DNA from 2 places in the Bradyrhizobium sp. Leaf396 genome. Region 2 is predicted to be linked to the other one. Evidence: riboswitches for the same ligand, from Rfam matches in the RefSeq annotation. Region 2 holds a riboswitch; the other holds the start of a gene.
What was found. Region 2 has a riboswitch for S-adenosylmethionine ahead of metX (homoserine O-acetyltransferase MetX). Riboswitches for the same ligand answer to the same signal wherever they lie in the genome.

Region 1: another riboswitch for S-adenosylmethionine. It lies ahead of ASG57_RS25280 (O-succinylhomoserine sulfhydrylase); the one in region 2 lies ahead of metX (homoserine O-acetyltransferase MetX).

What each region holds. Positions count from the first base shown of each region.
Region 1 is NZ_LMQJ01000034.1:112,968-117,945, reverse strand. Features, by position in the region: gene ASG57_RS25285 (SGNH/GDSL hydrolase family protein) at 1-582, shown strand, start outside; gene ASG57_RS25280 (O-succinylhomoserine sulfhydrylase) at 654-1,841, opposite strand; SAM riboswitch at 1,916-1,995, opposite strand; gene ASG57_RS25275 (2'-deoxycytidine 5'-triphosphate deaminase) at 2,076-3,212, shown strand; gene ASG57_RS25270 (PAS domain S-box protein) at 3,317-3,730, shown strand; gene ASG57_RS25265 (hypothetical protein) at 3,835-4,887, shown strand.
Region 2 is NZ_LMQJ01000023.1:105,388-110,365, reverse strand. Features, by position in the region: gene ASG57_RS20710 (NlpC/P60 family protein) at 1-633, opposite strand, end outside; gene ASG57_RS20705 (alpha/beta fold hydrolase) at 834-1,697, shown strand; gene metW (methionine biosynthesis protein MetW) at 1,820-2,482, opposite strand; gene metX (homoserine O-acetyltransferase MetX) at 2,485-3,690, opposite strand; SAM riboswitch at 3,776-3,855, opposite strand; gene ASG57_RS20690 (chorismate mutase) at 4,050-4,895, shown strand; gene hisC (histidinol-phosphate transaminase) at 4,932-4,978, shown strand, end outside.

The DNA of each region.
Region 1 (4,978 bases), on a different contig from region 2:
GAGTTCAACTATCCCAATCGTCTCGCCGCGCAGCTGCGCCGGCACTACCCGACCGCCGACATCACGGTCATCAATGCCGGCGTCGGCGGCGAGGATGCCCCCGAGATGATGAAGCGCCTCCAGACGCAGGTGATCGACGTGCATCCGGATCTCGTGATCTGGCAGGTCGGCACCAACGCCGTGCTGCGCAATCTCGATCCCGGCGACACCGTGAAGCTGGTCGAGGAGGGCATCAGCCGCATCCAGGCCGCCGGCGGCACCGACATCGTGCTGGTCGATCCGCAATATTCGCCGGCCGTCAATCAGCGCGCCGAGAGCGCCGGCAAGATGGTGAAGCTGCTCGGCAAGGCCGCCGAGCTCCGTCACGTGGGCATCTTCCCGCGCTTCGAGGTGATGCGCGATTGGCACGAGAAGCAGGCGATTCCGGTCGAGGGCTTCGTCATCGCCGACGGCCTGCACATGAACGATTGGGGCTATGCCTGCTTCGCCCAGCTATTGGGTGACGACATCATCCGGTCCGTCGACCAGATCAAGCTCGGTGTGAACGTGCCCGCGGACGTGAGGACATACCGGCCGATGTGAGAAGGCGAATAGGGAATGGCGAGTAGCGAATAGATCGACCTATTCGCCAATCACTCTCCGCCATTCGCTATTCACGCCTTCGCCAGCGCCGCCGTCAGATCCTCGATCAGATCGTCGGGATGCTCCAGCCCGGCCGAGAAGCGGATGAAGCCTTCGCTGATGCCGAGAGCGGCGCGGTCTTCCGGCTTCAGGCGTTGGTGTGTCGTCGTCGCCGGATGCGTGACGAGGCTCTTGGCGTCGCCGAGATTGTTGGAGATCTTCGCAAGCCTCAGTTCATTGAGGACGCGGAAGGCAGCCGCCTTGCCGCCCTTGACCTCGAAGCCGACCAGCGTCGAGCCGCCGCGCATTTGCTTCTTGACCAGTGCTGCCTGCGGATGATCGGAGCGGCCGGGATAGACGAGCCGCGAAATCTTCGGATGGCTCGCCAGCACCTCCGCGATGCGCGCAGCGGTATCGGTCTGCGCGCGCACGCGCACGCCGAGCGTCTCGAGACCCTTGAGCAGGACCCAGGCGTTGAACGGCGAGATCGACGGGCCGGTCTGGCGCATGAAGTTGTGGATGTGCTCGGCGATGAAGGCCTCCGAGGACAGGATGATGCCGCCGAGGCAGCGGCCCTGGCCGTCGATATGCTTGGTCGCGGAATAGACGACGACGTCGGCGCCCAGCGCCAGCGGACTCTGCCAGATCGGGGTCGCGAACACGTTGTCGACCACGAGCCGTGCGCCGCCTCCGTGTGCGATCTCGGCGATGGAGGGAATGTCGAGCACGTCGAGCGTCGGATTGGTCGGGCTCTCAAGGAAGAACGTCTTGGTGTTCGGCCGAAGTGCACGCTGCCATTGGTCGAGGTCGAGCCCATCGACCAGCGTGGTCTCGATCCCGTAGCGCGGCAACAGGTCCTGGATGACGTAGAGGCACGAGCCGAACAGCGCGCGCGAGGCCACCACGTGATCGCCCGCCCTCAGCGGCGCCAGGATCGCGGTCGTCACCGCGGCCATGCCGGTCGCCGCCGAGCGGGCAGCCTCGGCGCCCTCGAGCTCGATCATGCGGCGCTCGAACATCGCGACGGTGGGGTTGGAGTAGCGCGAATAGATGAAGCCGGGATCCTCGCCCTTGAACCGCGCCTCGCACTCCTCAGCGCTGTTGTAGACGTAGCCTTGTGTCAGGAACAGCGCCTCGGACGTCTCGCCATATTGCGAGCGCAGGGTCCCGGAATGGACCAGGCGGGTTTCGGGACGGTAGGCAGCAGGCGACTTTGACATTGGACCCTCCGACATGACCATCGACGCGCAAATGGTCACAAAAAAACCGGCCTGGATATCTCCACGGGCCGGGATCACAGAGGTCCCCGGCCTGTTTAGCGACTTATTTAACGTGGCTGCAAGCCGGCCGGCTCAAATCACCACGGGATAAGTGATGCTCATATTCCGCAACGCCCTTTCCGTCAAGGCGTCCATCGGCTAGCCGTAAACGGCCGGCATGTCCCGCATGTCGGGATGCGACAGACCCCTGATGAGGACCCCCGGTTGACGTTCACGGTCGCCGCCGACGCCAATGGTATCCTGCCCGACCGCATGATCGCGGCGATGGCGGAAGCGGGGCTCATTTTGCCGGCGTACGACTTCGTCGAAAGCCAGATCCAGCCGGCGAGCCTCGATCTGCGCCTTGGTGATATCGCTTATCGCGTTCGCGCCAGCTTCCTGCCGGGCCCTGGTGCCACGGTTGCCGAACGCATCGACGAGTTGAAGCTGCACGAGTTCAGCCTCGCCGACGGCGCAGTGCTTGAGACCAACTGCGTCTACATCGTGCCGCTGCTGGAGAGCCTGGCGCTGCCGCCGGAGATCGTCGCGGCCGCCAACCCAAAGAGCTCCACCGGCCGGCTCGACGTCTTCACTCGCGTGATCGCCGACGGCACCCGCCGTTTCGACATGATCGGCGCCGGCTATCATGGTCCGCTCTATGCCGAGATCAGCCCCAAGACGTTTCCGGTGTTGGTGCGCGAGGGCTCGCGCCTGAGCCAAGTGCGCTTCCGCACCGGTGACGCCATCCTCAACGCCGACGAACTCGATGCGCTGCATGCCGCCGAGCGTCTCGTCGACGTCGACGATGCCGATCTCTCGGGCGGCGTCGCCGTCTCCGTCGATCTCTCCGGCGAGAAGGGCGGCGGCTTCGTCGGCTACCGCGCCAAGCGCCATACCGGCGTCGTCGACGTCGATCGTCGCTCCGGTTATGCGGTGGAAGAATTCTGGGAGCCGATCTCGGCGCGTCCCGACGGCAGCCTGATCCTCGACCCTGGCGAGTTCTACATTCTGGCCTCGAAAGAGGCGGTGCAGGTGCCGCCCGATTACGCCGCGGAGATGGTGCCGTTCGATCCCTTGGTAGGCGAGTTCCGCGTGCACTATGCCGGATTCTTCGATCCCGGCTTCGGCTATGCCGGCGCAGGCGGACAGGGCGCACGCGCCGTGCTGGAGGTTCGCTCGCGCGAAGTTCCGTTCATCCTCGAGCACGGCCAGATCGTCGGCCGCCTCGTCTATGAGAAGATGCTGGCCCGTCCGGACGCCATGTACGGCCAGCGCATCGGCTCGAACTACCAGGCTCAGGGCCTTAAACTATCGAAGCATTTTCGGGCGTAGCTGCATCCTGTCGCCCGGATGGAGCGCTCGTGTGATCCGGGAACTCTCGCCGAGAAAACCCAGATTGCGCTGCGCTCCATCCAGGCTGCATGCGAGGTGACGAGATGAGCAATCCATCCGATCTCGACATACGTATCATCGAAGACGTTGCGGACGCGCTGATCTATTCGGATCGCTCCGGCACGATCACGCGCTGGAATCGTGCTTCGACCGTGCTGTTTGGCTTCTCCGCCGCCGAAGCGCTCGGCCAGAATCTCGATCTGATCATTCCCGAACATCTTCGAGCCGCGCACTGGAAGGGTTTCGAGGCCGCGCTTGCGAGCGGCACCACGAAGCTTGCAGGCAAGCCGACCCTGACCCGCGCGCTGCACAAGAGCGGGCGCAAGCTCTACATCGAGATGACCTTCGCGCTGGTGCGTGATTCCGGCGGCAACGTGCTGGGATCAGCGGCGATGGCGCGGGACGTCACCGAACGCACCGAGCGCGAGCGAGCGGCCAAGGCTGCACAAAATTCGTGATGCGGAATTGGCGGCGTGCAGTGCAGGGCGGCCTGCATGCGCCTCATGTTGCCTGCCACCGGGCGCGGTGACACACTCGATCAAAACCAGGATCGGGAGTGAACATGACCGCCGCATCAGATACAGCGCAGGAAACCCAATGGAAGCGCTGGCGCGCGATCGCCGATCTCTACCACGCTTACTTTACCGGTCTGATCCTCACCGTGGTCACGCGGCGCGGCACCGCGGATGCAGCTGAATTCGTCTTCCGCGTGTTCCGCCGTCAGCAGCAGGAACGCTTCCTGCCGGGTCTCGAGAAGCTCGGCCTCGACCATCTGCCGCCGGCGGTGGCCGCTGCGCAATATCACTATCTCTCCAACTGGATCGGCGGCGTGCATGTCGAGTACATGTATGAGAGCGACACCAAAGCCTGGATCCGCTACCCGCCGCCACGCTGGATCTGGAAAGGCACTGCGATCTGCGGCATCCCCGGCGAGGTGTCGCGGGCGATGTTGCGCGGCTGGCACGCCAACAACGGCGTCGCCCTCGGCGATCTGCGTCTGGGCTTCGTCTGCACCAAGCAGAGCGTCGACGGACAGGACGGGCTCGAAGGTTATTATCATCAATACGACCATCCGCTCGAGGTCGACCAGCGGCTCGTCTTCGCGCGTCACCTCGAAGCGCCGCTGTTCGACGCGAACAGTGCCCCGGCGCTGCCTGTCGCGAGCTGGCCGAAGCCGCGTCTGGAGAAGGCCTATCGCAACTATGCAATGGAATACGTCCGCACGGCGGCGCCCGTGCTGGTGCAGCTGTTTGGTCCGGAAGATGGCGGGTATCTCCTGCACCTCACGGGGAAGCTGGTCGGCATGCAATATTTCGATGAGGTCGCAGCAGCTCTGACGATGCGCCGCGGTGGCGCACACGAGTTCGCATCGTTCCTGAATGCGCTGTTCGCTGCGCAGGATGACGTGGCCGAGACCACACAGTCCGAGGGTACGTTCGAAATCCGCCAGCAGAGCTGGAAGCTGATGGACGACGTCGCCGACTATCACCCCGCCTGCGCGGAAGTGCTTGAAGGATTGTTCGAGGGGCTGGCTGCGGGATGCGGGCGGCACATCGGCGTGCACCTGCGGCCTTCCGTCGGCGGGCGTCCGCCGCTGGTGTGGACGATCCAGTAATCTCACATGGAAATGCACTGTCGCAGGGCATGCTTGCGCACTGCGCAGGAGGAATCTTGGCGAGCCGTGCTAACAAGCCCGTGCCGCGCAC
Region 2 (4,978 bases):
CACATACGCATAGATCCGGCCGCGCGAGACCGGCGCTTCGCGGACGCGGTTGCCGCTGTTGCCGGAGATCATGATCGGATTGCCCTGCGCATCGATGCCGGTGATGATACCGACATGGCCGCCCCGGCGCCCGCGCGACATCACCGCGATGGCGCCGACCTGCGGGCCGGACACGCGCGTGCCGTAGCGCGCGAAAGAGCTCGCCATGTCGGAGCCGGTACCCTGATGGCCGGTCTGTTGCAGCACCATATTCATGAAGCGCGCGCACCAAAGTCTGCCGCGCCCGGTCGGATTGCCGCCGAGATAGCGGCGCGCTTCGGACACGAGACCCGATCCGCCACCGAAGCCGCCGTTCATCCCCGCACCGCCGGCGTTGGCATTCGGATCATAGCTGGCCTGGGTGTTGTCGAAGCCACTCGCCTGCAGCTGTGCCGCGCTCCGCGCGAAGCGCGAGCTGCGTGCATGATGGCGGTGATGATGATGTCTGGCGTGGTGCACGTGACTGTGCCGCTCTGCGCTATGACGATGAAGCGGCCGTGCCGAGGCCGGAGAAACGAACGCGGCGACCGCCGCAAAGAAAAGCGCCAGCGCGACAACACAACGCGACAGGCGAAACGCAAACAACTCAACCATTCTTCATCCTTCGTTACACCCCGCTTTCCCGATCGGCCCGTGCGGTGGGCCAAACATGCAGGCGCGTATCAGAATCCGGATGTGGCGAGATCAAGACACGTTCTTGGAGATTTTGCGCGGAGGTTAACGATGCTAGAACTCGCATGCGTGAACTGCAGAACGGCATTCCAATGCCGCAGCACTCTCAGGGAGCAAACCCGATGCCTTACGCCGTGACGAGGGACAAGTGCCGACTTTATTTCGAGGAAGCCGGCAGCGGCACGCCGATCATCTTCCTGCACGAATTTGCGGCCGACTACACCAATTGGGAGCCGCAGATGCGCTACTTCTCGCGCGGCCATCGCTGCATCACCTATTCGGCGCGCGGCTATACGCCGTCGGATGTGCCCGACGGCGAGGTCTACACCTACACGCATTTCTACTCCGATGCGCTCGCGGTGCTCGACCATCTCGGCATAGATCGCGCGCATCTGGTCGGCCTGTCGATGGGAGCCTATTCCTCGCTTCAGATCGGATTGAACGCCCCGCAGCGCGCCTTATCGATGACGCTCGCCGGCGTCGGCTCCGGGTCGGAGATCGAGAATCTCGAGAACTGGCGCAAGCAGTGCCGCGCCAATGCCGAGCAGTTCGAGACCCTCGGCTCCGTCGAGGTCGCAAAGATCACGCGCGAGGCACCGAGCCGGATTCCGTTCCTGGTGAAGGATCCACGCGGGCATGCCGATTTCTATGCCGCGCTGGCCCGGCACGACGCCAAGGGATCGGCCAATACGATGCGCGGCTTCCAGGGCGGTCGCCCCTCGATCTACACCATGACGGACGCGATCAGGGGCGTAGCGACGCCCGCACTGATCATCTGCGGCGACGAGGACGATCCGTGCGTCGGGCCGAGCCTGTTCCTGAAGAAGCACCTGCCCGCGGCCGGCCTCGCGATGTTTCCGAAATCTGGCCACGTCCTCAACCTGGAAGAGCCCGCACTGTTCAACGAGAGCGTGGCGCGGTTCGTCACGCTGGTGGAAGCCGGTCGTTGGCCGGCGCGCGATCCGCGGTCGCTGGCGGCGCACTAGAGCGAAGGCGTCGCCAAACACTCCGTCTCGTAGCCCGGATGGAGCGCAAGCGTAATCCGGGACTCTCGAGCGCGGCGCGACCTGCCCCGGATTGCGCTCCGCTCCATCCGGGCGACGGCAGACTATTTCCCGGCGCCCCTGCTCAGCAAGAACACCGCCTGCTCGCCGAACATGTTCCACACCCACCAAGGCAGGTTCAGCGGCACGGGCCGGCCATAGAGATCGAGCGCGACGGAGCGTTCCATCTTGACGTTGATCTCGTCGCAAAGCTCGACGAAATCCTTGATCGTGCAGAAATGGATGTTGGCGGTGTCGTACCATGTCGCCGGCAAGTTCTCGGTGCGTGGCATGTGGCCCCCGATCAGCAGCTGGAGTCGCATCTTCCAGAAGCCGAAATTCGGGAACGACACGATGGCGCGGCGGCCGATGCGCAGGAGATTCTCCAGCACGACACGCGGCTGCCGCGTCGCCTGCAGCGTCTGCGACAGGATCACGTAGTCGAAGGCGTCATCGGGATAATTCACGAGATCGGTGTCGGCATCGCCCTGCACCACCGCGAGCCCCTTGGCGACGCAGCGGTTGACGCCCTCGCGCGACAGCTCGATGCCGCGGCCGTCGATGCCGCGGGTCTCCAGCAGTTGAAGCAGATCGCCCTCGCCGCAGCCGACATCGAGCACCTTCGACCCCGGCTTGACCATCTCGGCCACCAGCAGATGATCGACGCGATACTGACCGGCCGCCCCGCTCGTCACGCCGTTCAGCGGCAGCACTTCCTGCACAGACATCGCTAGCCGTCCTTTCTGCCCGTGAGCCCGCGGGCCTTCCCGGCGGACTGCAGGAACGCGCGCGAGATGTCGAAGAACTCGGGAACGTCGAGCAGGAAGGCGTCGTGGCCACGATCGGTCTCGATCTCGGCAAACGACACCCGCGCGCTGGAAGCGTTCAACGCGTGCACCAGCGCGCGCGATTCCGAAGTCGGGAACAGCCAGTCGCTGGTGAAGGACACCACGCAGAAACGCGTCTTGATGCCCGCAAACGCCTTCGCCAGCACGCCGCCGTGATCGGCGGCGATGTCGAAATAGTCCATCGCACGCGTCAGGTAGAGGTAGGAGTTGGCATCGAAACGCTCGACGAAGGACGAGCCCTGGTAACGCAGATAGGACTCGACCTGGAAGTCGGCGTCGAACGAGAAGGTCGGCAGATCTCGATCCTGCATGCGCCGGCCGAACTTGCGATGCAGCGCCGCGTCCGAGAGATAGGTGATGTGCGCCGCCATCCGCGCCACGGCGAGCCCGCGATGCGGATGGATGCCGCGATCTGCATAGCCGCCGCCGTGCCAGTCGGGGTCGGCCATCACCGCCTGGCGGCCGAGCTCGTGGAAGGCGATATTCTGCGCCGAGTGACGCGTCGAGCATGCAATTGCCAGCGCGGAGAACACGCGGGCGGGATAGGCCGCGGTCCATTGCAGCACCTGCATGCCGCCCATCGAGCCGCCGACGACGGCAAACAGCGTCTCGATGCCGAGCCTGTCGATCAGCATCGCCTGCGCGCGGACCATGTCGGGAATGGTGATGACGGGAAAATCCAGGCCCCAGACCTTGCCGGTGACGGGATTGATCGAGGCCGGCCCGGTCGAGCCCATGCAGCCGCCGATCACGTTGGAGCAGATGATGAAGTAGTGCTTGGGATCGATGGGCCGTCCCGGGCCCACCAGCGTCTCCCACCAGCCCGGCTTGCCGGTGACGGGATGCACATTGGCGACATGTTGATCGCCGGTCAGCGCATGGCAGATCAGCACGGCGTTGGAGCGATCGGCGTTGAGCTCACCATAGGTCTGATAGGCGATCTGGAACGGGGTGAGATCGACGCCGCAATCGAGCCGCAGCGGCTGCTCGGCGCCGAAATGCGCGACCTGCGAGCTTGGATGATCCACTTCATGCGACCGTTCGTCGGCGCTGATCGCAGGACTGGGTACCGACTTGACGCCAACCATCATCGACCTCGTTTGCGACTGCCCTCAGACCGCCGCTGGAATCAGGCCATGAAAAACCCGGCCTGAACGATAGGTTCGGCCGGGATCGGAAGCGTCCCCGGCCTGTTTAGCGAGTTTTTTAACGTGGCTGCAAGCCGGCCGGCTCAAATGACCACGGAACGGGCAAAAGCTACCGTCTTGGGCGGTTTTCGTCAAGTCGCGGCCCGAATGAGCTAAGATCAGTGCGGCGCCGCCCGCAGAAAGAGCCGTCATTTCTCTTTGCTTTCGCCGGGCCGACTGCCTAATCAGGATGTTGCTCGCAGCGGATCCACCCCTAAGGCTGATCCGCATCGGAACGTCTTCAACAGCCCTCGCCAGATATGTCCCAACGTCCGCCCGCGCCACCCTCGCTTCAGGAACTGCGCAAGGAGATCGATGCGATCGACGAGAGCATGCATCGCTTGCTGATGCAGCGCGGCGACATCATCGACCGCCTGATCCAGGTCAAGCAGACACAGGAGGTCGGCTCGGCGTTTCGGCCTGCGCGCGAGGCCGACATGATGCGCCACCTCGTGCAGCGCCATCGCGGCATCCTGCCGCTCGACACGGTCGAGAGCATCTGGCGCGTCATCATCTCGACCTTCACTTACGTGCAGGCGCCGTTCTCGGTGCATGCCGATATCTCGGCGAGCGAGCCGGCGATGCGCGATTCCGCGCGCTTCCATTTCGGTTTTACCGTGCCTTACGTCGCGCATTTCAGCGCGCAGGCCGCAGTCGAAGCGGCAGCAAAGTCCAAGGGCGATCTGGCGCTGGTCTCGGCGACGTCGAGCCGCACGCCGTGGTGGCTGGAGTTGGAAGCCGATGGCGCGCCGAAAATCATCGCGCGGCTGCCATTCGTCGAACGCGCGGACCATCCGGCCGCCTTGCCGGTGTTTACGATCTCGCGGGTCGCCGACAGCGCGCTGGTTACGGAGGTCGAGACCTTCAGCGTGCGCGTCTCCGGGTGGAACGCCGAGGTCGCACGGGCCCTGTCGCCGCTGGCGGAGATCGTGGCGGTGCCGGACACGGCCTTCGACGGCGCGGCGCTGCTGGTCTCGGTCACGAGCGCAACCAGCATCGACAAAATTAAGGCTGCCCTGATCGAGGCGGGGGCGTCGGTGCGCTCCACGGCCCTCGTCGGCAGCCACGCAACGCGCTATACGGTGCCCCCGACCGGCACGAAATAGTAAATCGCGAGCAGCCCAGCCTATCCGGAGTCCCAGATGTCCCGCCCCGTGCCGAATCCCGGCATTCTCGATATTGCACCCTA